Regions from separate parts of the Kineococcus halophytocola genome, predicted to be linked through region 1. Evidence: predicted binding sites of a transcription regulator. Region 1 holds the regulator's gene; the other holds the start of a gene.

Region 1 (10,740 bases):
CGAGGGCCTGGACGGGGTGGCCCGCCCGGCGCTGTCGGTCGACCTCGGCAACCCGCACACCGTCGTGGCCCTGCCCGACGAGGACGAGCTCGCCTCGGCCGACCTGACCCGCGCTCCGCAGGTGCAACCGGAGCCGCCGCACGGCACGAACGTCGAGCTCGTCGTCCCCGTGGACGCCATCGACGTCAACGGCGACGGCGACGCCGACATCGGCGACGTGTCCATGCGCGTGCACGAGCGCGGCTCGGGGGAGACGCGCTCGTGCGGCACCGGGGCCTGCGCGGCGGTGCTGGCGACGCGGGCGTGGGCCGGGGAGGGCGCGCCCGGCGTGTGGCGGGTCCGCGTGCCCGGGGGCCGGCTCGTCGTGACGGTGGCGGCCGGGTCCACGCTCACCGAGGGCACCGTGTGGCTGTCCGGCCCGGCCCGGCTCGTCGCGACGGGGACCGTCACGCTTCCCGGCTGACCGTCAGCACGCGGAACCCCTTGGCCGTCGTCGCCCGCTCGGTCCGCGTCCCCGGCAGCACGCCGGAGCCCAGCCAGGCCTGCAGGGAGTCCGCGCCGAGGTTCTTCTGCACCACCAGGTGCGCCCGGCCGCCGGGGGCCAGCCGCGGCAGCCACTGCAGCAGCAGCGCGTGCAGGGCCTCCTTGCCGATGCGGATCGGCGGGTTCGACCAGATCTCGGTGAAGCGCAGGTCGGGGTCCACCGCGTCGGGCAGGCTCGCGCGGACCTCGACGCCGAGCCGGTCGGCGTTGCGCCGCACCAGGTCCAGCGCCCGCTCGTTGACGTCGACGGCGTGCACGACCTGCCGGGGCCGGGTCAGCGCCAGGCTCAGGGCGACCGGCCCCCAGCCGCAGCCCAGGTCCAGGACGTCCCCGGTGCGGTCCGCCGCGCCCGGGTCGTCCTGGAGCAGCGGCAGCAGGACGGCCGTGCCCTTGTCGAGCCGGTCGCCGCTGAACACGCCCCGCGCCGTGGTCACCGTGACGTCGCGCCCGGCGAGGTGGACGGTCAGCTCGCGGCGCTCGTCGGCCGTGGCGGGCCGGGCGGTGAAGTAGTGGTCGGGGGCGGGCTGGGGCTCGGGCACGACGGGCAAGCCTAGGCCCGCCGGGGACCCCCGGCCACGACCCGAGCGGGGCACGAGCGGGACACGACGACGAAATACCGGTGCCCTTCCGGTCGTTGACTGAGACGCTGGGTGCACCACTCAGGAGCACCGGCAGACCGACCGAGGAGGTCCATGAACCAGCGCCACGTCTCCGCGACGGAGCAGTCGACGGAACCCACGACGGGCCCCACCCACGACGAACGCGCCACCGAGCGCGACCAGGAGTTCGACCGGGCCATCGCCCGCATCCTGCGCGGTCACGGGGACTCGCGGGACGGGGTGGCGCAGGAGGCGTCCGACGACGGCGACGCGCACACCGACGGTCACACCGCGTGGGACGGCGACCAGCTCGACCTCGCCGACCGCCGCGCCCTGCGCCGCGCGGCGGGCCTGTCCACCGAGCTGTCCGACGTCACCGAGGTCGAGTACCGCCAGCTGCGGCTGGAACGGGTCGTGCTGGCCGGGGTGTGGTCCAGCGCCGACTCCAACCGGGCCGAGGCGGAGGTCTCCCTCCAGGAGCTGTCCGCCCTCGCCGCGACGGCCGGCTCGGACGTCCTCGCCGGTGTCCTGCAGCGCCGATCCACCCCCGATGTCGCGACCTACCTCGGCTCCGGCAAGGCGGAGGCGCTCGCCGAGCTCGTCGCCGCCGAGGGCGCCGACACCGTGGTCTGCGACGGGGAGCTGTCGGCCTCCCAGCGCCGCGGCCTGGAGGACATCGTCAAGGTGAAGGTCGTCGACCGGACGGCCGTCATCCTCGACATCTTCGCCCAGCACGCCAAGAGCCGGGAGGGCAAGGCCCAGGTCGAGCTCGCCCAGCTGGAGTACCTGCTCCCGCGCCTGCGCGGGTGGGGTGAGTCGATGTCCCGCCAGGCCGGTGGCCGGGTCGCCGGCGGTGCCGGGATCGGCTCGCGCGGTCCCGGTGAGACGAAGATCGAGCTGGACCGCCGCCGCATCCGCGGCCGGATGGCCAAGCTGCGCCGGGAGATCAAGGGCATGGGCACCGCCCGCGTCGAGAAGCGCTCGCTGCGGCACGCCCGCGCCGTGCCGTCGGTGTCCATCGCCGGGTACACCAACGCCGGAAAGAGCTCGCTGCTCAACCGCCTCACCGGGGCCGGGGTGCTCGTCGAGAACGCCCTGTTCGCGACGCTGGACCCCACGGTCCGGCGCGCGCAGACCCCTGAGGGACGGCCCTACACGCTGGCCGACACCGTCGGGTTCGTCCGCTCGCTGCCGCACCAGCTCGTCGAGGCGTTCCGCTCCACGCTGGAGGAGGTCGCCGAGTCCGACCTGGTCCTGCACGTGGTCGACGGGTCCCACCCCGACCCCGAGGGTCAGCTCGCGGCCGTCCGCGGTGTGCTGGCGGATCTGTACGCCGAGCGCGGGGCGAGCCCCGTCGCCGAGCTCGTGGCCGTCAACAAGGCCGACGTGGCCGACCCGGAGGTCCTGGACCGGCTGCTGCGCCGGGAGAAGAACGCCGTCGCGGTCTCGGCGCGCACCGGGGCCGGGATCGAGGAGCTGCTGGCGCGCATCGCCGAGCAGCTGCCCGTGCCCGACGTCGAGCTGGAGGTGTGCGTGCCCTACGACCGGGGTGACCTGGTCCACCGGGTCCACACCACCGGGCAGGTCCTCGACGAGGAGCACACCGCCGACGGCACCCGGTTGCTGGCGCGCGTCCGCCCGCGCCTGGCGGCCGAGCTGGAGCGGTACCGGATGACCCGGACCGCCTGAGCACCGCCTGAGCACCGCCGTCCCCCCGCACGGTCGACGCCGTCCCCACTGCGGTGGGGGCGGCGTCGTGCTGTGGACGGGTGGTCGGCCGTGTCGGAGCCGCGGGGGAGGATGGCCCGGTGAGCACGACAGCCGGACCCCCCACCCCCGTCGTCGACGTCCAGGACCAGCCGGGGGACCAGCCGGGGGACCAGCCGGGGGACCAGCCGGGGGACCAGCCGGGGGACCAGCTCGGGGACGTGGACGGGCCCGAGGCCGCGGCGCTGCTGGACCAGGTCGTCGCCGTCCTCGGGGGGCAGCGGCGCGAGGGTCAGGTGCGGATGGCGCAGGCCGTCACCGACGCGATCCGCGCCCGGCGGCACCTGCTCGTGCAGGCCGGCACCGGGACGGGCAAGTCGATGGCCTACCTCGTGCCCGCCGTCGCCCACGCCGTGCACACCGACCGCCGCGTCGTGGTCACCACGGCCACGCTCGCCCTGCAGGCCCAGGTCGTCGAGCGGGACCTGCCGCGGCTGGCCCAGGCCATCGCCCCGGCCCTGCACCGCGAACCGACGTGGGAACTGCTCAAGGGCCGGGCCAACTACCTGTGCCGCAACAAGCTCGACGGCGGGTTCCCCAGCGACGAGGGCGCGCTGTTCGACGTCGCCGCGCCCACCGGCGAGGGCGCGGGGGACACCGGCCGCCTCGGGCGCGAGGTGGTCCGGCTGCGCGAGTGGGCGGCCACGACGAGCACCGGCGACCGCGACGACCTCGACCCCGGCGTCAGCGACCGCGCCTGGCGGCAGGTCTCGGTCTCGGCCCGGGAGTGCCTGGGCGCCCAGCGCTGCCCGGTGGCCGCGGAGTGCTTCTCCGAGCAGGTGCGCGCCCGCGCCCGCCAGGTCGACGTCGTCGTCACCAACCACGCCATGACCGCCATCGACGCGATGGAGAACAGCGGCCTGCTGCTGCCCGAGCACGATGTCCTCGTCGTCGACGAGGCCCACGAGCTCGCCGACCGCGTCACGGCCGTCGCGACCGCCGAGCTGTCCGCCGCGGTCCTGCACGCCGCCTCCCGCCGGTTGCGGCGCAGCGCCGGGATCGTCTCCGAGGCCCTGGACGACGCCTCCGTGGCCCTGGAGGCCGCGCTCGAGCAGGCCCCGCCCGGGCGCCTGGACCGGTGGCCGGACGCCCTGGCCGAGGCCGTCGTCGCCGTCCGCGACGCCGCCCGCCAGGGGCTGACCGACCTCAAGGACGCCTCGGAGGGCGCCGGCAAGGAGGAGGACCCGGAGTCGCGCGGAGCCCGCCACCTGGCGCGCGCCTCGGTCCAGGAGGTCTTCTCCGTGGCCGAGCGGCTGGCCGCCGACGTGGGCCGGGGGGCCCGGGACAGCTTCGACGTGGCCTGGGTGACCGCCGGCTACGGCCCGGCCTCGCGCGCCCCCTCCCTGCACATCGCCCCGCTGTCCGTCGCCGGCCTGCTGCGCGAGCGGCTGTTCACCGAGCGGACCGTGGTCGCGACGTCGGCCACCCTCACCCTCGGGGGGTCCTTCGACCCCGTCGCGGGCGCCTTCGGCCTCAGGGGGCAGAAGGGCTCGGCCACCGGGTGGACCGGTCTCGACGTGGGCAGCCCCTTCGACTACCCCCGGCAGGGGATCCTCTACGTCGCCCGCCACCTGCCCCCGCCGGGGCGCGCGGGCGCCGGGGAGGCGGCCCTGGACGAGCTGGCCGCGCTCGTGGAGGCCGCCGGCGGGCGCACCCTGGGGCTGTTCTCCTCCCGCCGGGCCGCCGAGGAGGCCGCGCAGGCGCTGCGCGAGCGGCTCGGCACGCCCGTGCTGTGCCAGGGGGAGGACCGGCTGCCCAAGCTGGTGCGGGACTTCACCGAGGACCCCGCCACGTCCCTGTTCGGCACCCTGTCGCTGTGGCAGGGCGTGGACGTGCCGGGGGACAGCTGCTCCCTGGTCGTCGTCGACCGCATCCCCTTCCCGCGCCCGGACGACCCGCTGATGTCGGCCCGGTCGCGGGCCGTGGACGCCGCGGGGGGCAACGGGTTCCTCACGGTCTCGGTCTCGCACGCCGCCGTGCGGCTCGCCCAGGGCGCGGGCCGGCTCATCCGGGCCGCGGGGGACAAGGGTGTCGTGGCGGTGCTCGACTCCCGGCTGGCCACGGCCCGCTACGGCGGCTTCCTGCGGGAGTCCCTGCCCGACTTCTGGTCCACGACGTCCACGGACACCGTCCTGGCCGCCCTGCGGAGGCTGAGCGGGTGAGGGACCCGCGTTCTCTGGCGCCGGGGCGGGCACGTCGTGGCATGCTCGGTGCGTGGCCACCGTCGGCTTCTTCCACTCCGCGCACGCGCACGTGCGCACGTTCAGTGATCTCCTGACCGAGCGCGACGACACCGTTGCCGGGCGTCACCTGGTCGACACCGGTCTGCTGACCGCGGCCCGCACGGGCGGACCCGACAGCGTCCGCCCGGCGCTCGCGGACCGGCTGCGCCGGCTCGTGGCCGAGGGCGCCGACGTCGTCGTCTGCACCTGCTCGACCCTGGGCCCCACGGCCAAGCAGGTCGGTGCCGGGATGGGGCTGCGGGTCGTGCGCGTCGACCGCCCGATGGCCGAGGCCGCCGTGCTCGCCGGGCGGCGGGTGGCGGTGGTGGCCTCCCTCGACGAGGCCGCGGCCACCCTGATGCCGCTGCTGCACGAGTGCGCCGACAGCACCGGGCGGGCGGTGGAGTTCGTCGAGGTCCGGTGCACCGACACCTGGGCGGCCTTCGAGGACGGCGACCTGCTGACGTACACCACGGGGGTGGCCGAGGCGGTGCGCCGGGCGGTGCTGTCGCTGGACCCGCCCGTGGACGTCGTCGTGCTGGCCCAGGCGAGCATGGTCGACGCGGCGCCGTTGCTGCGCGACCTGCACGTGCCGGTGCTCACCTCGCCCCGGCTGGCGATCGAGGCCGCGGTCGAGCTGGTGCAGCCCGTCCGCTGACCCGTCTGCGCCGACCCCTCACCGGGGGTGCGTGCGGTCAGAGGCTGCGCAGGACCGCGGTGACCTTGCCGAGGATCGTGGCCTCGTCGCCGTCGATGGGGTCGAACAGCGGGTTGCGGGGCAGCAGCTTGACGTGGCCGTCCTTGCGCTGCAGCACCTTCACCGTCGCCTCGCCGTCGATCATGGCGGCCACGACGTCCCCGTTCTCGGCCGTCGGCTGCTGGCGCACCACGACCCAGTCGCCGTCGCAGATGGCGGCGTCGATCATCGACTCGCCCACGACCCGCAGCATGAAGTGCTCCCCGGTCCCGATGAGCTGGGTGGGCAGCGGGAAGACCTCCTCGACGAGCTCCTCGGCCAGGATCGGCCCGCCGGCGGCGATGCGGCCGACGAGCGGGACGTAGGCCGGGGTGGGGCGGCCGTCGCCGGTCGTCGCGTCCAGACCGGAGATGAGGCCCCAGCCGAACTGCGGGGCGGGGGAGACGACCTCGAGGGTGCGGGGCCGGCGCGGGTCCTTGCGCAGGTACCCCATCTTCTCCAGCGTCTTCACCTGGTGCGCCACGCTGCTCGGGCTCGTCAGGCCGACGGCCTGGCCGATCTCACGCATGCTCGGCGGGTAGCCGCGCTGGTCGACGCAGTCCTTGATGGCGTGCAGCACGCGGCGCTGACGCGCGGTGAGCCCGTCGCGGACCACGGGGGCGTCGGGGAACTCGTGGACCGTCCCGAGGGTGCCGGGGTCCTCGCTCGCTGCGTCCGTCGTTCCGTCCAGCGCGTCGGCCACGTCCTTCTCCTGTCTGCCGTTCACCCGGATCGGGGAAGTCCTCCGGTGGCGGCCACGGTAGCCAGTGCACCCGGATCGATCAAACAGGTGTTCGAACCGGCGTGTCCTCGGCGGGCCCGGGGTGCGTCGTCGCAGGTGGCGGCGTGTGTCGGTGGCCGGTGGCACCGTCCGTCCCCGTCACCCCGCACCGCGGGGGTTGCGACCCGCTGTTCGAACGGTGGTAGAACAGACCCCGCCCGGTCGAACACCCGTTCGATCCGCGGCGCCACCGAGATGGAGGTCCACGTCCGTGAGCACCACCGCCCTCGCCCCGTCCACCCTCGTCCCGTCCCCCCTCACCCCGTCCCCCGCCCGCCGCTGCGCGCGGCGGGCCCGGCGGTGCACCCGTCCCGCCGCGCAGCGCCCGGCCCCTCGCCCCCTGCGCCTGACCCGCCGGGGTCGCCTGCTCATCACCTGCACCGCCGCCACGGCCCTGACCGGGGCGGTGGTCGCGGTCACGGGGACCTTCACCGGCGCCTCGGCCGGGGCCGACCGGGCGCCGGCGCCCATCGTCCTCACGGTCGCGCCGGGCCAGACGCTGTCGGCCATCGCCGCGCAGTGGGCGCCGCAGGAGGACTGGCGCGAGGTCGCCGGCGACATCGTCGAGCTCAACGGCCTGCCGTCCATGACCCTGCAGGCCGGTCAGCGCCTCACGATGCCCGGCCGGCCCGGCCGGCCCTGACCGTGGCGCCCACCCGCGGGGCCGTGTTGCTGCGGACACCCGTCGCGACGTACGGTCGAGGCTGGGCCACATGACTCGACCGGTCGCGGGGGAGGAAGTCTCGGTGCACTGCCCGTTCTGCCGGCACGAGGACTCGCGCGTCGTGGACTCCCGCACCACCGACGACGGCACCTCGATCCGCCGCCGGCGCCAGTGCCCGAACTGCTCCAAGCGGTTCACCACCGTCGAGACGGCGAGCCTGACCGTGCTCAAGCGCTCCGGTGCCCCCGAACCCTTCAGCCGCGCCAAGATCGCCTCCGGTGTGCGCAAGGCCTGCCAGGGCCGGCCCGTGAGCGAGGACGACATCGCGCTGCTGGCCCACCGCGTCGAGGAGGCCGTGCGGGCCCAGGGCGCTGCGGAGATCGACGCCCACCAGGTCGGCCTGGCCACCCTGCCGTTCCTGCAGGAGCTGGACGAGGTGGCCTACCTGCGCTTCGCCTCCGTCTACCAGGCCTTCGACTCCCTGGCCGACTTCGAGAAGGCCATCGACCGCCTGCGGGCCGAGCGCGAGGCCGGTCTCGGCGTCGTCGCCGCGGACCAGGGACGGCCGGTCCCCACCGGCGGCTGACCCTGCCCGCCGGGCCCGCCGCGGGCCCGGGGATGATGGAGGGATGCTGGATCCGGGCTCCCTCTACTCCTACGAGGGCGAACGCCCCGCCCTCACCGAACCCCCGCTGGTCGTCGCCCTGTCGGGTTTCGTCGACGCCGGTGCCGCGGTGCGGCAGACCGTGGAGCACCTGCTGGACGTGTGCCGGCACGAGGTGGTCGCCACCTTCGACGTCGACCAGCTCCACGACTACCGGGCCCGCCGCCCCACGATGACCTTCGGCGGGCAGGACTGGCTCGAGGTCGAGGAACCCCGCCTGCGCCTGCTGCGGGTGTTCGACGAGGAGGGGTCCTCGCTGCTCCTGCTGTCCGGTCCCGAGCCGGACGTGCAGTGGGAACGCTTCTGCGCGGCGGTGTGGCGCATCGTCGACGAGCTCGGCGTCGGTCTGGTGACCGTGGTGTCCGCGGCCCCCACCGCGGTCCCGCACACCCGCCCCTCCGGGGTCACCGCCGCCGCGAGCCGCCCGGAACTGCTGGAGGGCTACCGGACGTGGGACCTGCAGGCCCAGGTCCCCGGGCACGCCTCGGCGCTGCTGCACCTGCGCGGCTCCCAGGCCGGGCGGGACGTGCTCTCGGTGCTGGCGCACGTCCCGCACTACCTCGCCGGCAGCGACTACCCGGACGCCGCGGCCGTGCTGGTGCGGACCCTCTCGGGGGCGACGGGGGTGGCCGTGGACGTCCAGGCGCTGCAGGAGGCCGCCGCCACCACCCGCGTGGAGGTGGACCGCCAGGTGACCGAGTCCCCCGAGGCGGCCGCGGTGGTCACGGCCCTGGAGGAGCAGTACGACGCCTCCGGCGACGAGGGCCGCGGCACGGGCGCGGCCAGCGCCTACCTGCCCACCGGCGACGAGATCGCCGAGCAGTTCGAGCAGTTCCTGGCCAAGCGCGAGGAGGACCCCGGCCCGCAGTGAGCCCGGGCCGGGCGCGGGGCCGGTCTCAGGACCGGACGGTCGCCCCGCCCGTGCCGACGCTGCCGCCGGTGGCGCCGGAGAGGTGGTGCAGCAGGGCCCGGCCGTAGGCGTCGGCGGCGTCCCGGGCCTCGAAGGCGTCCGCGCCGTCCCCGTCCAGCAGCAGCACCCGGTGCAGCGCGCCGTCGGCGTCCTCGCGCCGTTCCAGGCGGGTGAAGCGGTCCCCCAGCAGTTCGCGGAGCTGGTGCTCGGCGGGCAGCCAGCACGCCTCCGGCTGGTCGACGGAGTCCAGGGCCCACTCGGTGGTCCCGTTGAAGCCGATGACCCGTCCGGTGGGGTGGTCGTGCACCTCGACCGTCATGTCCGAGAGCGTGAAGACGTCGGCGTCCATGTCGCGGTGGGGGATGACGAAGCGGTCCCCGGAACGGGGGTGCCACGCCAGGCCGGCGTCCTTGAGGCGCAGGGCGAGGTCGAGGGAGATCACCTCCTCAGCATGGACCCGCCGCACCCGGCTCGTCGTGCCGGAACGGCCCCGGCACGGTAGGAACGTCCACCATGGACGCCAGCTCTCTCGACCTCGACGCCGCCCGCGAGCGGCTCCTCACCATGCAGCACGACCTGCGGACCACGATCGACGACCTCGTCGCCCGGCTGGAGTCCGGCAGCACGCCGGACGCCGCCGAGGGCGGCCAGGACGCCGGGGACATGGGCGCCCACGAGCAGCAGGCCGCCGAGAACGAGGGCCTGCTGGAGGGCGCGCGCCGTCGGCTGGGCAGCGTGCAGGACGCGCTCCAGCGGATCGAGGACGGCACCTACGGCGTCTCGGTGGTCTCCGGCAAGCCCATCCCGCCGGAGCGGCTGGAGGCGCTGCCGGACGCGGCGACGCTGACCGGCGAGCAGCTCTGAGCCGACCCCGCAGGTCCCGGGGGCGGTGCCGCCGCCCGCGGGACCCGCGGGCGTGCGGGGTGGGCCCGGGCCTCCTACCGTGCACGTCGTGCGCATCGTCATCGCCGGAGGACACGGGAAGATCGCCCAGCTGCTGGGACGGCTGGCCGCCGACCGCGGGGACGAGGTGGTGGGCCTGGTCCGCAACCCCGACCACGTCGCCGACCTGGCCGCGATCGGCGTCACCGCCGTCGTGCGCGACCTGGAGTCGCTGGCCACGGCGCCGGACGGGGCCGAGCAGCTCGCCGCCGACCTGACCGGGGCCGACGCCGTCGTCTTCGCCGCCGGGGCGGGCCCGGGCAGCGGTCCCGAGCGCAAGGACACGGTCGACCGCGGGGCCGCGGTGCTGCTGGCGGACGCCGCCGAGCGGGCCGGGGTCGAGTCCTACCTGCTCGTGTCCTCGATCGGGGTGGACCGGGTCCGCGACGGGGCGAGCCCCGAGGGGGTCGAGGAGGTCTTCCTGGCCTACCTGCGCGCCAAGCTGGCCGCCGAGGAGGACCTGCTGGCCCGCCGGGGCCTGCGGGTCAGCGTGCTGCGACCGGCCGGCCTGCTCGACGAGCCCGGCACCGGCCGGGTGCGGCTGGACCCCGACGTCGACGGCGGCAGCGTCCCGCGGGCCGACGTCGCGGCCGTGGTCCTGGCGCTGGTGGACCGGCTCGTCTCCGGTGCGCCCCCGGCGCCGGTCCTGGGGCTGGCCTCCGGTGAGGTCGGCCTCGAGGAGGCCGTCGCCTCCGCCTGACGGGTCCCCGGTGTCCTGCGGGGGTCAGCCCAGCACGCGTCGGGCGTGGACCACGGCGAACACGGCGAGCGCCACGAGCGCGGTCCGCAGGGTCCACCCGGGCCTCGCGCGGTGAGCGCCGGTGGCCCGCGTATCCGCGCGCAGCCAGCGGCCGGGCACCCGGTCCAGGACCACGCCCAGGGCCGTGGCCAGCAGACCCCAGCCGGCGGCCA
Region 2 (10,740 bases), on a different contig from region 1:
AGGAGACGGCGCTTGGCGGCGCGTCCGTGGCGGGAACCCTTCATGGCGTTGGCGAACTTGGGATCGTCCGCGGACAGCGCACGTTCCATCTGCTCGAGCAGACGCTGCTCATGTTCCGAGAGCGGCACCTGTACCTCCTGGCGTGCGCACGATGTTGTCCAAGGATATGTCCCTGCAGCGATGGGCGAAACTCGACTTACCACATCGTCTCTCACCGGAGGTCGTGCTGCGGCTCGGTTGGCGTGTCTCGTCCCTCGAACGGGAGAACGACGCAGGGTCGACACCGGTTCCACCGCAGGTCAGGGGCCTGCGCCGCCCGGGTGGGAGGCCGGCGCCCCCTCACCGGCGGGGCAGCAGGGTGGCCGGTCTCACACTCCCGGCGCCGAAGCGGGCACCCGCCCGGTCCACGGCCCCGTCGGCCTCGCGCCAGCCGTGGGTGCGCTCGCCCAGGAGCAGCTGGCGCGGTGCGGTCGCCGAGTCCGCCAGCCCCTCCAGCCGGACCCCGACGAGCCGCAGCCGGGCCCGGTCCAGGGCCAGGGCGTCGAACAGGTCCCGGGCGGTGGCGTGGATCTCCTGCGTCACGTCGGTGCGTTCGCGCAGGGTGCGTGAGCGGGTGATCGTCGTGAAGTCGGCGAACCGGACCTTCAGGACGACCGTGCGCCCCGCCAGGCCCTGGGCCCGGGCGCGCGAGGCGGTCCGCCCGGCCAGGCGCAGCAGCTCCCGGTGCACGTACCGGGGGTCGTCGACGTCGCGGGGGAACGTCTCCTCCGCGCCGATGCTGCGTTCGGGCACCGAGGCGAGGACGCGGCGGGCGTCCCGGCCCCAGGCCAGGGCGTGCAGGTGCCGGCCGGTCGCCTCCCCCAGCCCGCGGACCAGCGTGGTGAGGGGGGTGTGGGCGATGTCGGCGACCGTGCGCAGCCCGAGCCGCCCCAGCGCCTCGGCCGTGCGGTCCCCCACCCCCCACAGCGCCTCGACGGGCAGGGCGTGCAGGAAGGCGACCGTCTGGGCGTGCGGGACGACCAGCAGCCCGTCGGGCTTGGCCCCGCCGGAGGCGAGCTTGGCGACGAACTTCGTCGAGGCCACCCCGACCGAGCAGGTGATGCCCTGCTCGTCGGCGACCCGGTCGCGCAGCAGCTCCCCGATCCGGGTGGGGCTGCCGAGCCGGCGGACCGCCCCGGACACGTCGAGGAAGGCCTCGTCGAGGCTGAGGGGTTCGACGAGGGGCGTGACCGAGCGGAACACCTCCATGACCCCGGCGGAGATCCGCGCGTAGTCCTCGTGGTGGGGCACCAGGACGGTCGCGGGCGGGCACAGCCGGCGGGCGCGGGCCATCGGCATCGCCGCGTGCACGCCGTACCGGCGGGCCTCGTAGGTGGCCGACAGCACGACCCCGCGCTCGCCACCGCCGACGATGACGGGGGTGCCGGCCAGGTCGGGCCGGCGCAGCAGCTCGACCGAGGCGTAGAACGCGTCCATGTCGACGTGCAGCACCGTGCACCCGGTGTCGTCGTCGTCCAGGCCCCAGCCGCCGGCATCGGGGCGCACCAGCTGCCGGCGGCTCACCGGCCACCGCCCCGGGCCACCGGTGCGGCGGGCCCGGCGGTGCGGTCAGCGGGTGGCGTGCAGGTGCAGGTGCCCGGCCAGGTCCAGCAGTTCCCCGGTGCCCGCGGCCCGCGACTCCAGCTCGCGCAGCAGCGCCAGGGCGTCGTCGGACTCGGTGACGGTCGAGGGCACGACGTCGCTGAACGTGCGGGTGCCGTCGACCGCGGTGACGGTGAAGCCGTTCTCCTCGACCAGCGCCGTGGCGCCGGCCCGGTCGAACCGGCGGCGCAGCGGGTCGCTCGGGCCCCAGCGGTGCTCCTCGGTGGACAGGACGTGCAGAGCCTGCCCGAGCTGACCGGCCAGGGCGCGGGCCAGGACGCTGGCCGGCCATTGCGCGACGAGGAGGCTGAGCCGGCCCCCCGGACGCAGGGTCTCGTGGGCGGCGCGGACGGCGGCGGCGGGGTCCTCGACCACCTCCAGGACGCCGTGGCACAGGAGCACGTCGACGCTGCCGGGGGCCAGGAGGGCGGACAGCTCGGTCGCGTCGCCCTGCAGCGGGCGGACCCGGTCGGACAGGCCGGCCTCGACGGTGCGCCGTTCCAGCGCGGCGAGCGCGTCGGGCGAAGGGTCGACGACCACGACGCGGTGCCCCAGGGCCGCCACGCGCACGGCCAGGCCACCGGTGCCACCGCCGAGGTCGACGACGGTGAGCTCCGGGGCACCCAGGTCCGCGCTCGCGGCGGCGAGCAGGCGCTGGACCCCCTCCCAGAGGACCGTCGACGTGCGGGGGCGGCCGCGTTCCTTCGCCACTGGTTCCTCCAGCCTCGTGCGGGTCCTCGTGCTGCGCGCCTCCACCCTAGACACCCCGTGCCGGCCCGTCCGTGCACCACCGCCGTCACCGTCCCGAACTGCCGGAGCTGGAGTGCCAGACCTTGCGCCCGGGGACGCCGTCGGACGGCGGCCCGGCCGGGGCCCGGCCGATGGACCGGGAGTTGCGGCTGTCCTCCCCCGCCGGGGCGAGGTCGGCGTACGGCGACTGCCGGAAGCCGCTGGCGTGCACGAGGACGCGCCGCCGGTCCGGCCCGCCGTCCGCCGGCCCGGGTTGTTCGGGTCCCCCGGGTTCCCCGGGGGACGGGTGCACGGGCGGGTGCGTGGGAGGGGAGGCCACGACGGGCCGGCTGGACCGGCTCGCGGCCGCGCCCCGCGTCGCGGCGCGAGAGTACCGCGGGTCCGGGGCGGTGGCGAGGACCTCGTGCACGGCCTCGACCCCGCCGGCCGTCCAGGTGTCCCACAGCGCGGGCAGTTCCCAGGCGCCGGTGGCCCGCAGCGACACCCCGCGCGGGCCGGTCCGGCGCAGGACGCCCCGCACCAGCAGGAGCCAGGAGCGGAACACCGTCGCGGCGTAGGGCCCCTGGACGTCCTCGAAGAAGGTGGCGTCCAGCGGCCCGGTGGTGTCGTCGAGGGTGAGGAAGACGACCCGGCGCCCGGAGCGGACCGGCGGGGTCTGGGTCGCGACCTTCACCCCGGCGACGAGGAGCTCGGCGCGGCTGCGCCGGGAACGCAGGTCCCGGGCGGGGGTGACCCGCAGCGCCCGCAGCAGCGGGGTGTAGAAGTCGACGACGTGGGCGCTGGCGTCCAGCCCGAGCACGTCCAGCTCGGCGCGGACCCGCTCGGGCCCGGTCATCTCGGGCAGCCCGCTGAGCGTGACCTCCTCGAGGGCGTCGCCGAGGTCGAGGGCCAGCTGCACCGTGCCGGCGGAGCCGGCGACGGGCCGCGCGGCCCGCGACTGGGCGGCCGCGGCCGCCCGGACGTCGAGGTCCCGGCCCTCCGGCCTCCCCTCCGGCCTCCCGCCGACCTGCCGGGGGCTCACGCGGGCGGGCGGGGCACCGGCGGACCGGCTCCAGCGGTCCAGCTCGGCGACCTGCAGCAGCAGGTCGCGCCGGGTGGTCCGGCCGCGCCGCACCGCGGCGTGCCCGGCCCGGCCGACCGGGCGCATCCCGTGCAGGGAGTCCAGCCCACCGGCCAGGACGAGGCGTTCGGCGACCGGTCGGGACGGTCGGGCCCGCTGCCACAGGTCGGCCAGCGACCGGTAGGGCTGACCGGCGACGATGCGTGCCACCTCGGCCGTGGAGATCCCCTTGACGTCGGTGAGCGAGAGGCGGATGCCGAACCCGGTGCCGTCGGCGACCCCGGCGCCGAGCCCGTCGGGGTTGCGCACGCCCCGGCCGCCGAGCCAGGGGTCGCAGGTCCCGGCGCCCCCGGTCGCGTGCCCGGTGACGTGCGGGTCGGGCGGGTCGACCCGCTCCACCCGGTAGGTGTCCCCGGAGTCGTTGACGTCCAGGCCGAGCACGGTGATCCCGAGGTTGCGGGCGTCGTCGAGGATCAGCCGCTTGGGGTACATGCCGGGGTCGTGGGTCAGGACCCCGGCCAGAAACGCCGCCGGGTGGTGGGTCTTGAGCCAGGCCGACTGGTAGGTCGGCAGGGCGAAGGCGGCGGCGTGCGCCTTGCAGAAGCCGAAGGAGGCGAACGCCGTGAGGACGTCCCAGATCCGGTCCACCGTCGCGGCGGGGTAGCCGCGCTCGAGGGCGCGGCGGCGGAACTGCGGTTCCATCTCCTCCTGCCCGCGCCGGGTGCCGAGGTGACGCCGGTACTCGTCGGCCAGGGCGAGGTCGTGGCCGGTCGTGGCCTGGATCAGCTCGATGACCTGCTCGTGGAACACCACGACCCCGCAGGTGGGTTCGAGGACGTGCCTGAGCCGTTCGTCGAGGTACTGCGGCTCGGTCCAGCCCTGTCGGGCCTGGAGGAAGGGCGTGACCATGTCCGACTTCACCGGCCCGGGCCGGAACAGGGAGATGTCGACGATGATGTCGTCGAAGGTCCGGGGCCCGAACTTGCCGACGAGCTCGCGCTGGCCCGGTGACTCGATCTGGAAGCAGCCGAGGGTGCGGGTGGAGCGGATCAGCGCGTAGGTCGCCGGGTCGTCGAGCGGGACCTGGGACCGGTCGTCGAGGTCGACGACGACGTCCTCGACGCGGGCGATCTCCCGCACCGCGTGGGCCATCGCGGACTGCATCCGGATGCCGAGGACGTCGAGCTTGAGCAGCCCCATGTCCTCCACGTCGTCCTTGTCGAACTGGCTCACGGGGAAGCCCTTCCAGCTGGCCTCCACCGGGGTCCGGTCCAGCAGCGCCGGGTTGGACAGCACGACGCCGCAGGGGTGCAGGGCGATGTGGCGCGGGAGGCCGTCGAGGCGTTCGACGAGGTCGAAGAACACGTCGAGACGTTCCTCGCCCAGCCCGCTGCGCCGCAGCTCGGGCAGGTCGGCGACGGCGCTGCGGGCGTCGCGGGCCCGCAGGTGCGGGAACGCGGTGGCGATGGCGTCCACCTCCACCGGGGGCAGGCCCAGCGCCGCCCCGACGTCCCGCACGGCGTGCCGGACCCGGTAGGTGTCCATCATCGACACGCACGTGACGCGGTCGCCGCCGAACCGGTCGAGGACGGCCGCGTAGACGTCCTCGCGGCGGGCGGACTCGACGTCGAGGTCGATGTCGGGCAGCTGGGCGCGCCGCGGGTTGAGGAACCGTTCCATGAGCAGCCGGTGCCCGAGGGGTTCGACGTCGGAGATGCCCAGCAGGTGGTTGACCAGGCTGCCGGCCCCCGAGCCGCGGGCGGCGACCCGCACGTCCATCGCCCGGGTGAGGTCGCAGACGTCGGCGACGGTGAGGAAGTAGCCGGCGAACCCGACCGTGGTGATGGTGTCGAGCTCGTCGTCGAGGCGGCGCCGGACCTTCGCCTCCAGCGTGCGGGCGGCCCCCGGGTAGCGGCGGGCGATCCCCGCCTCGCAGCGTGCGCGCAGGACCGCGTCCTGGTCGGTGTCGCGGGTCAACCCGAGCGCCTCGGGGTCGGGCAGGTGGTGCCTGCCGATGCCGAGGTCGGCCGCCGGGTCCTGCACGGCCCGGTGGGCCAGGGCGGTGGTCGCGGCGAGCAGGTCGGCGGCCGCTGAGGGGTCGCCGGCGGCGTGGGCGACGTCGGCCGCGGTGCGGACCATGTCGGCGGTGGGCAGGAGGTGGCCCTGCCCGCTGAGTCGGTCGGTGTGCCGGGTGTCCAGCGGCACCAGGCGGCGGACGGCGTCGAGCAGGTCGGCCGTCGGAGCGCCCTCGGGCCCGGCGGACCGGGCGGCGGCCGTCAGGACGGCCGGGACCCCGGCGGCACGGGCGAAGGAGAGCATCCGGGCGGCGTGCTCGACGCTGCCGGCCGTTCCCGGCGGGGCGTGGTGGCAGACCACCTCCACGTGCGGGGAGCCGGGCGGCAGCACCGCGCGCCAGCGGCGCAGGACCGCGTGGGCGAGGTCGTCGCGGCGGGCCAGCAGGGCCCGGCCGAGCTCGGACCCCGGCCCCAGCAGGACCGCCAGCGCGGGCCGGCCCTCGGCGCCGGCGGCGTGGGCGCCGACGAGGTCGGGACTGCTGACGGGGGTGCCCCGCACCCCGCCCAGGTGGGTGGCGCTGACCAGCCGGCACAGCGCCGCCCACCCCCGGCCGGCGCCGGCGTCGTCGGCGCCGAGGGCCAGGACGGTGACGCGCGGGAGCCGCGGGTCGACCACCGCACCACCGCGGGCCGGGGCGCGGGAGGCCCTGCGGCGCACCGCGACCGAGGGGTCGGCCCAGGCGGGCAGACCGCCCGCCAGCCCCGTCGGGCGCGTGGCGAGGTCGACCCCGAGGACGGGGGCCAGCCCCGCCTCGCCGCAGGCGCGGACGAACTTCACCGCGCCGTACAGGCCGTCGCGGTCGGTCAGGGCCAGGACCGGCATCCCGAGGTCGGCGGCCCGGGCGACGAGGGCGGTGGGGGTGCAGGTGCCGTACCGCAGGGAGTACCCCGAGGCGACGTGCAGGTGCGGGAACGGTGCTGCGGGTGGTGCGGTGGTCATGGGACGTCCTTCGGAACGCGCCCGTGGGGAAGACCGGGTGGTGCGGGGTTCTGGGCCTGCGCGGGGGCCCGCGCAGGCGGGGTCAGCCGGCGAGCGGTGGCAGGGCGCTGAGCCCGAGCGCGGTCTCGACGACGCGGTGGAACCGCTCGGCGTGGACGAGCAGGTCGTCGGCGGCCGCGGCGTCCACGACCCCGGTGCGGCCGGCCTCGACCGCCGAGCGGGCCGCGGCGGTCGCGGCGAACCGGTCGGCCCACTCCTGCAGGGCCGGGTCGAGGGCGGGCAGCATCTCCCAGACGCTGCGGGGGCCCCCGCTGCGCCGGCCGCGGGCGGGCCGGCCGTGCACGGCGACGATCGCGGCCCCGGCCCGCAGCGCGGCCAGGTGGGCGTGGACGTACCGCTCGGCCGCGTCCTGGGTGCGCAGCGCCGCGACCAGCTCGTCCTCGCAGCGGGCGAGGAGGTCGAGGGCGGCCGTCGTCAGCGGGCGCGGGACGCCCGCAGGGACGGCGACGGTGGTGGACATCGCGTTCTCCTTCAGGTCGTGCGGTCTGGACTGCAGGTCGGGTCGATCGGTGGTCGCCGTCGGCCTCAGTCGCTGACGCGCAGCAGCTGCCAGTCCTCCGACGTCCTGGGGGAAGAGGTACCAGCGACCTCCGACACGGCCGCCGTCCCCGGGGTGACGGCGCGCGCGAGGTCGTAGACGCCGGCCCCGCCGACCCGGCCGACGCTGGCCTCGACGCGGAAGACCTCCCGTTCGAGGTCGCCGACCGTCAGGCCCCGGCGGGCTGGGCGTCCGGCGGGTCCGGGGCCGGCCTCCTCAGCGGCGTCGCCGTGGACGGCGGCCACGGCCGCGTGCTCCCACCAGGCGCTGCGCTCGCGCCAGCGGGAGAGCACCTCGCGCACCACGTAGAGCCGTCCGCGCCAGATGAACTGCACCGGGGCCCGCCCCCCGTCCGCGTCGTCGTAGCGGACGTGCACCTCGTCGGAGAACCGTCGCACCGCGCTCACCCTTCCCCTCTCTCGAGCCGGCACCGCGACGGAGCGCGCGGTGCGGCGAGCCGGGGGAAGCGGCCCGCGAGAACGCACTCGGGGCGCGGCCCGCGGGGCTTCCCCTCCCCCCGGACCGCGCCTCGAGCGGTCTCATCGTGTTCGAACACCGGTTCGAACACATCTCGAAGCTACACCACCGACCTCAGGACACGTCAACGGCGAACCGGGTTGTCCACACGACGCAGAGTCGAGCGCCAGCGACGGAGGGTCAGCAGTCGCGAGGCGTCACCCGGACGGCCCAGCACCTGTCCACAGCAGCCCGTCCAGCGGCTCCGCACGCCTCCCCCGACGTGCGACCGTGCGAGGCGTGACCCCCGCCCGCCCCCTCGTCGCGACCGCCGCCGGACTCGCCCTCGCGGGTCTGCTCGCGAGCTGTTCGAACGCGACCCCGCCGGCCCCGGAACCCGCCGCCCCGGCCACTGCGACGGCCACCGGGGGAACCCGCCACGAGCACGATGCGGGAACGCTCAAGGCGACAAGTAGCCGAACCCCCGCGGCGACCATTTCGCAGCCGCCACCTCCCGCGCGAGACGAACTCATCGATGTGCACGATGAAACCGGCGCCAGCCTCTTTGCAGCATATTTTCTTCGTGTCCTCAACCATGCTCGAGCGACCGGCGACTCCTCGACGCTGCACTCGATTTCGATTGATTCGTGCACCGGGTGCAAATTCTACGCTGACGTTGTCGACGAGTACCAAAAGAGGGGTTACACAACCCCTGAGTTCGTGCTGCAGTTCATCGGTACGAGTGTCGATGCCTGGGACCCTGAATCCGGGTACGCGAGACTCACCGTCACAGTTGACCGACCGGGCTACAGCACATTCGACCGAAGTGGGTCGCTTATTAGTTCCGACGAAGCTGACCCAGGCGCAGAATTTTGGATTGAAGTCGCCTGGCGCGATGAACACTGGATGGTACTGGAGGTCGAATGACCTGGTTCCTCACCCGCCCCTGGGTCCATGTCTTCACACTGGCCTTGCTGACTTTTCTTTTTGTCCTAGCACTCGACACAAGACCCGCGACAGCAGCGAACCCCCCGCAAAACTCGTCTGCGATCGCCACCGACGACAAGGTTTCGATCGGTGCAAGAAGAACCACGAAGCCCACTGCCGCAACACCACAGCAGGGTTCGCGCCAAAAAGAATCCCCGCCCACCACCGTCGTCCGACTCCCCGCCTGCAGCCGCAACGGACCGGAAGCAGGATTCACCGACAACGACTGCAGAGCCTCGCGCAGCAACTGCCCACCCGGCCAAGCGCTCCTCACCACCTGGACCCAGACCGGTGCCGATCCCCGGTGGATCAACCAGGGCTCACGCTGCACGGCCGAGGCCGCGGACGCCGCTCCCGTGGCCCTGCCCGCCGTGACCGTCGCGGACCTGCGACGGGTGGGCCTGCCGGCCAGCCCCGTGCACCTGCAACCGGGCGACGGCCAGGCCCTGCTCAACGTCCCCCTCGTCCTGCGCACCACGGGCGGGACGGTGGTCCGCGACACCACCGTCCTCGGCTTCCCCGTCCGCATCCGCGCCACCCCGTCGAGCTGGACGTGGGACCTGGGCGACGGCACCCGCCTCGGGCCCACGAGCGACCCCGGCCGCCCCTACCCGCAGCAGACCCTCACCCACACCTACACCACCCCCGGGGACCGGGCGGTGACCCTGACGACCACGTGGACCGGGGAGTACACGATCGCCGGGCTGCCCTACCGGCCCATCGAGGGCACGGCCACCACGGTCTCCCCCGGGGTCGGCGTCCACGTCCTCGCCGGGCGCAACGTCCTGACCGTCCCGGACGGCTGACCCGGACGGCTGACCCGGACGGCTGACCCGGACGGCTGACCCGGACGGCTGACCCGGCGGACCACGACGGTGGAACGTCACACCGGCGGGCCGTTCGGCGCGACGGGGGTCGAGAACGGTTCTACGGTGAGGGTGCATGAGGTGGACGGTGCGCCAGGACCCCCCCGAGGGTGGTGCCGTGGCGACCACGCCCGCGAGCACCCACCTCCCCGTGCTGGACGTCCCCGCCGTGGAGAGCACGGCGGAGGCCCTGCTCGACCTCGACGCGGCCGGCGAGGTCGTGGAGGTCCCTCCCACCCTGCGGGGCCCGGCGGAGCTGGCCCGGCACCTGGGGGTCCCCTTGGCCGCGGTGGCGGCCACCGCGGTGCTGCGCACGCGCGAGGACCGGCACCTGTTCGTCATCTCCTCCGCGACGCACCCGCTGGTCGCGCCGGCGCTGGCGGCCGTGCTGTGCGAACCCGAGCTGTTCCGCGGCGACGACGCGGACGTGCTGCGGCGCACCGGTTCGGTCCTGGGCGCGGCCTCCCCGCTGGGTCTGGCCGACCCGCTGCCGACCTTCGTCGACGTCGCCTTGGCCCCCCACCCCGAGGTCTGGGTGCCGGCGGGCCACCCGCACGCGGTCTTCCGCACCCGCTACGACGAGCTCCTGCGCCTGACGGGCGGGCACCCCGTCGAACTGGGGTGACGGGACGGGGATGCCCGAACTGCTCGAGGGGTTCGCCGTCCGGCGGGCCGGGTCGGCCGACCCCGCGGACCCGCTGCTCGTGCTCGTGCACGGGCTGGGTGGCGCCGGGACCGCCTGGTCGCTGCTCGTGCCCCACCTGGCCGCCGACCACCGTCTCCTGCTGCTCGACCTGCCCGGGCACGGTCAGGCCCCGCCGCTCCCCCCGGCCTCGATGACGCCGCGGGCGCTGGGTGAGCGCCTGCGCCGCTTCGCCGCGGCGCAGGGTGGGGGCGTGCACCTCGTGGGTCACTCCCTGGGCGGGTGGGTGACGCTGGAGGCCGCGGCCGGGGACCGGGACGGTGTCGTGGCCGACGTCACGGCGTTCGCCCCGGCGGGCCTGTGGACCACGCCCCGCCGCCGGCCCCCGTTGCTGCCCACCGGCCAGCAGTTCGCCCGGTGGGCCGGCCGGCTGCCACCCCGGGTGGTCACGACCCGGCTCGGTGTCACCCTCGCGCTGGGGGCCACGAGCACCGCGCCCCGCAGCCTGCCCGTCGCGGTGGTCCGGGACGCGCTCAGCGCCATCGCCACCGCCCCCGGGTACGTGGCCGCCGACGCGGGCATCGCGGCGGCCGCCTTCACCCGCGCGTCCGAGGTCACCGTCCCCGTGACCGTGGTGGCCGGCGGGCGCGACCGCGTGCTGCCCCCGTCGTTCTGCCGGCGCGAGGCCGCCCCCGCGCACACGCGGTGGATCGAGTGGCCGGAC

What was found. The regulator LexA, encoded in region 1, represses DNA repair genes until DNA is damaged. The targets are predictions, from matches to a motif close to TCGAACANNTGTTCGA.
Region 2: AB2L27_RS04695 (DUF6504 family protein) is a predicted target of LexA. The motif match lies at 7,613-7,628, and genes of this name have one in related genera.

What each region holds. Positions count from the first base shown of each region.
Region 1 covers NZ_JBGFTU010000003.1:80,633-91,372, reverse strand. Annotated here, with positions in the region: gene dapF (diaminopimelate epimerase) at 1-463, shown strand, start outside; gene AB2L27_RS03380 (class I SAM-dependent methyltransferase) at 447-1,082, opposite strand; gene hflX (GTPase HflX) at 1,236-2,831, shown strand; gene AB2L27_RS03370 (ATP-dependent DNA helicase) at 3,071-5,071, shown strand; gene AB2L27_RS03365 (aspartate/glutamate racemase family protein) at 5,124-5,789, shown strand; gene lexA (transcriptional repressor LexA) at 5,827-6,570, opposite strand; gene AB2L27_RS03355 (LysM peptidoglycan-binding domain-containing protein) at 6,860-7,291, shown strand; gene nrdR (transcriptional regulator NrdR) at 7,395-7,898, shown strand; gene AB2L27_RS03345 (proteasome assembly chaperone family protein) at 7,942-8,847, shown strand; gene AB2L27_RS03340 (pilus assembly protein CpaE) at 8,873-9,328, opposite strand; gene AB2L27_RS03335 (TraR/DksA family transcriptional regulator) at 9,400-9,750, shown strand; gene AB2L27_RS03330 (SDR family oxidoreductase) at 9,839-10,528, shown strand; gene AB2L27_RS03325 (hypothetical protein) at 10,553-10,740, opposite strand, start outside.
Region 2 covers NZ_JBGFTU010000004.1:124,867-135,606, reverse strand. Annotated here, with positions in the region: gene AB2L27_RS04720 (DUF3040 domain-containing protein) at 1-128, opposite strand, end outside; gene dinB (DNA polymerase IV) at 340-1,563, opposite strand; gene AB2L27_RS04710 (methyltransferase domain-containing protein) at 1,609-2,352, opposite strand; gene AB2L27_RS04705 (DNA polymerase III subunit alpha) at 2,438-6,466, opposite strand; gene AB2L27_RS04700 (SAV_6107 family HEPN domain-containing protein) at 6,549-6,986, opposite strand; gene AB2L27_RS04695 (DUF6504 family protein) at 7,052-7,471, opposite strand; gene AB2L27_RS04690 (DUF6318 family protein) at 7,821-8,447, shown strand; gene AB2L27_RS04685 (PKD domain-containing protein) at 8,864-9,313, shown strand; gene AB2L27_RS04680 (aminoacyl-tRNA deacylase) at 9,492-9,998, shown strand; gene AB2L27_RS04675 (alpha/beta fold hydrolase) at 10,009-10,740, shown strand, end outside.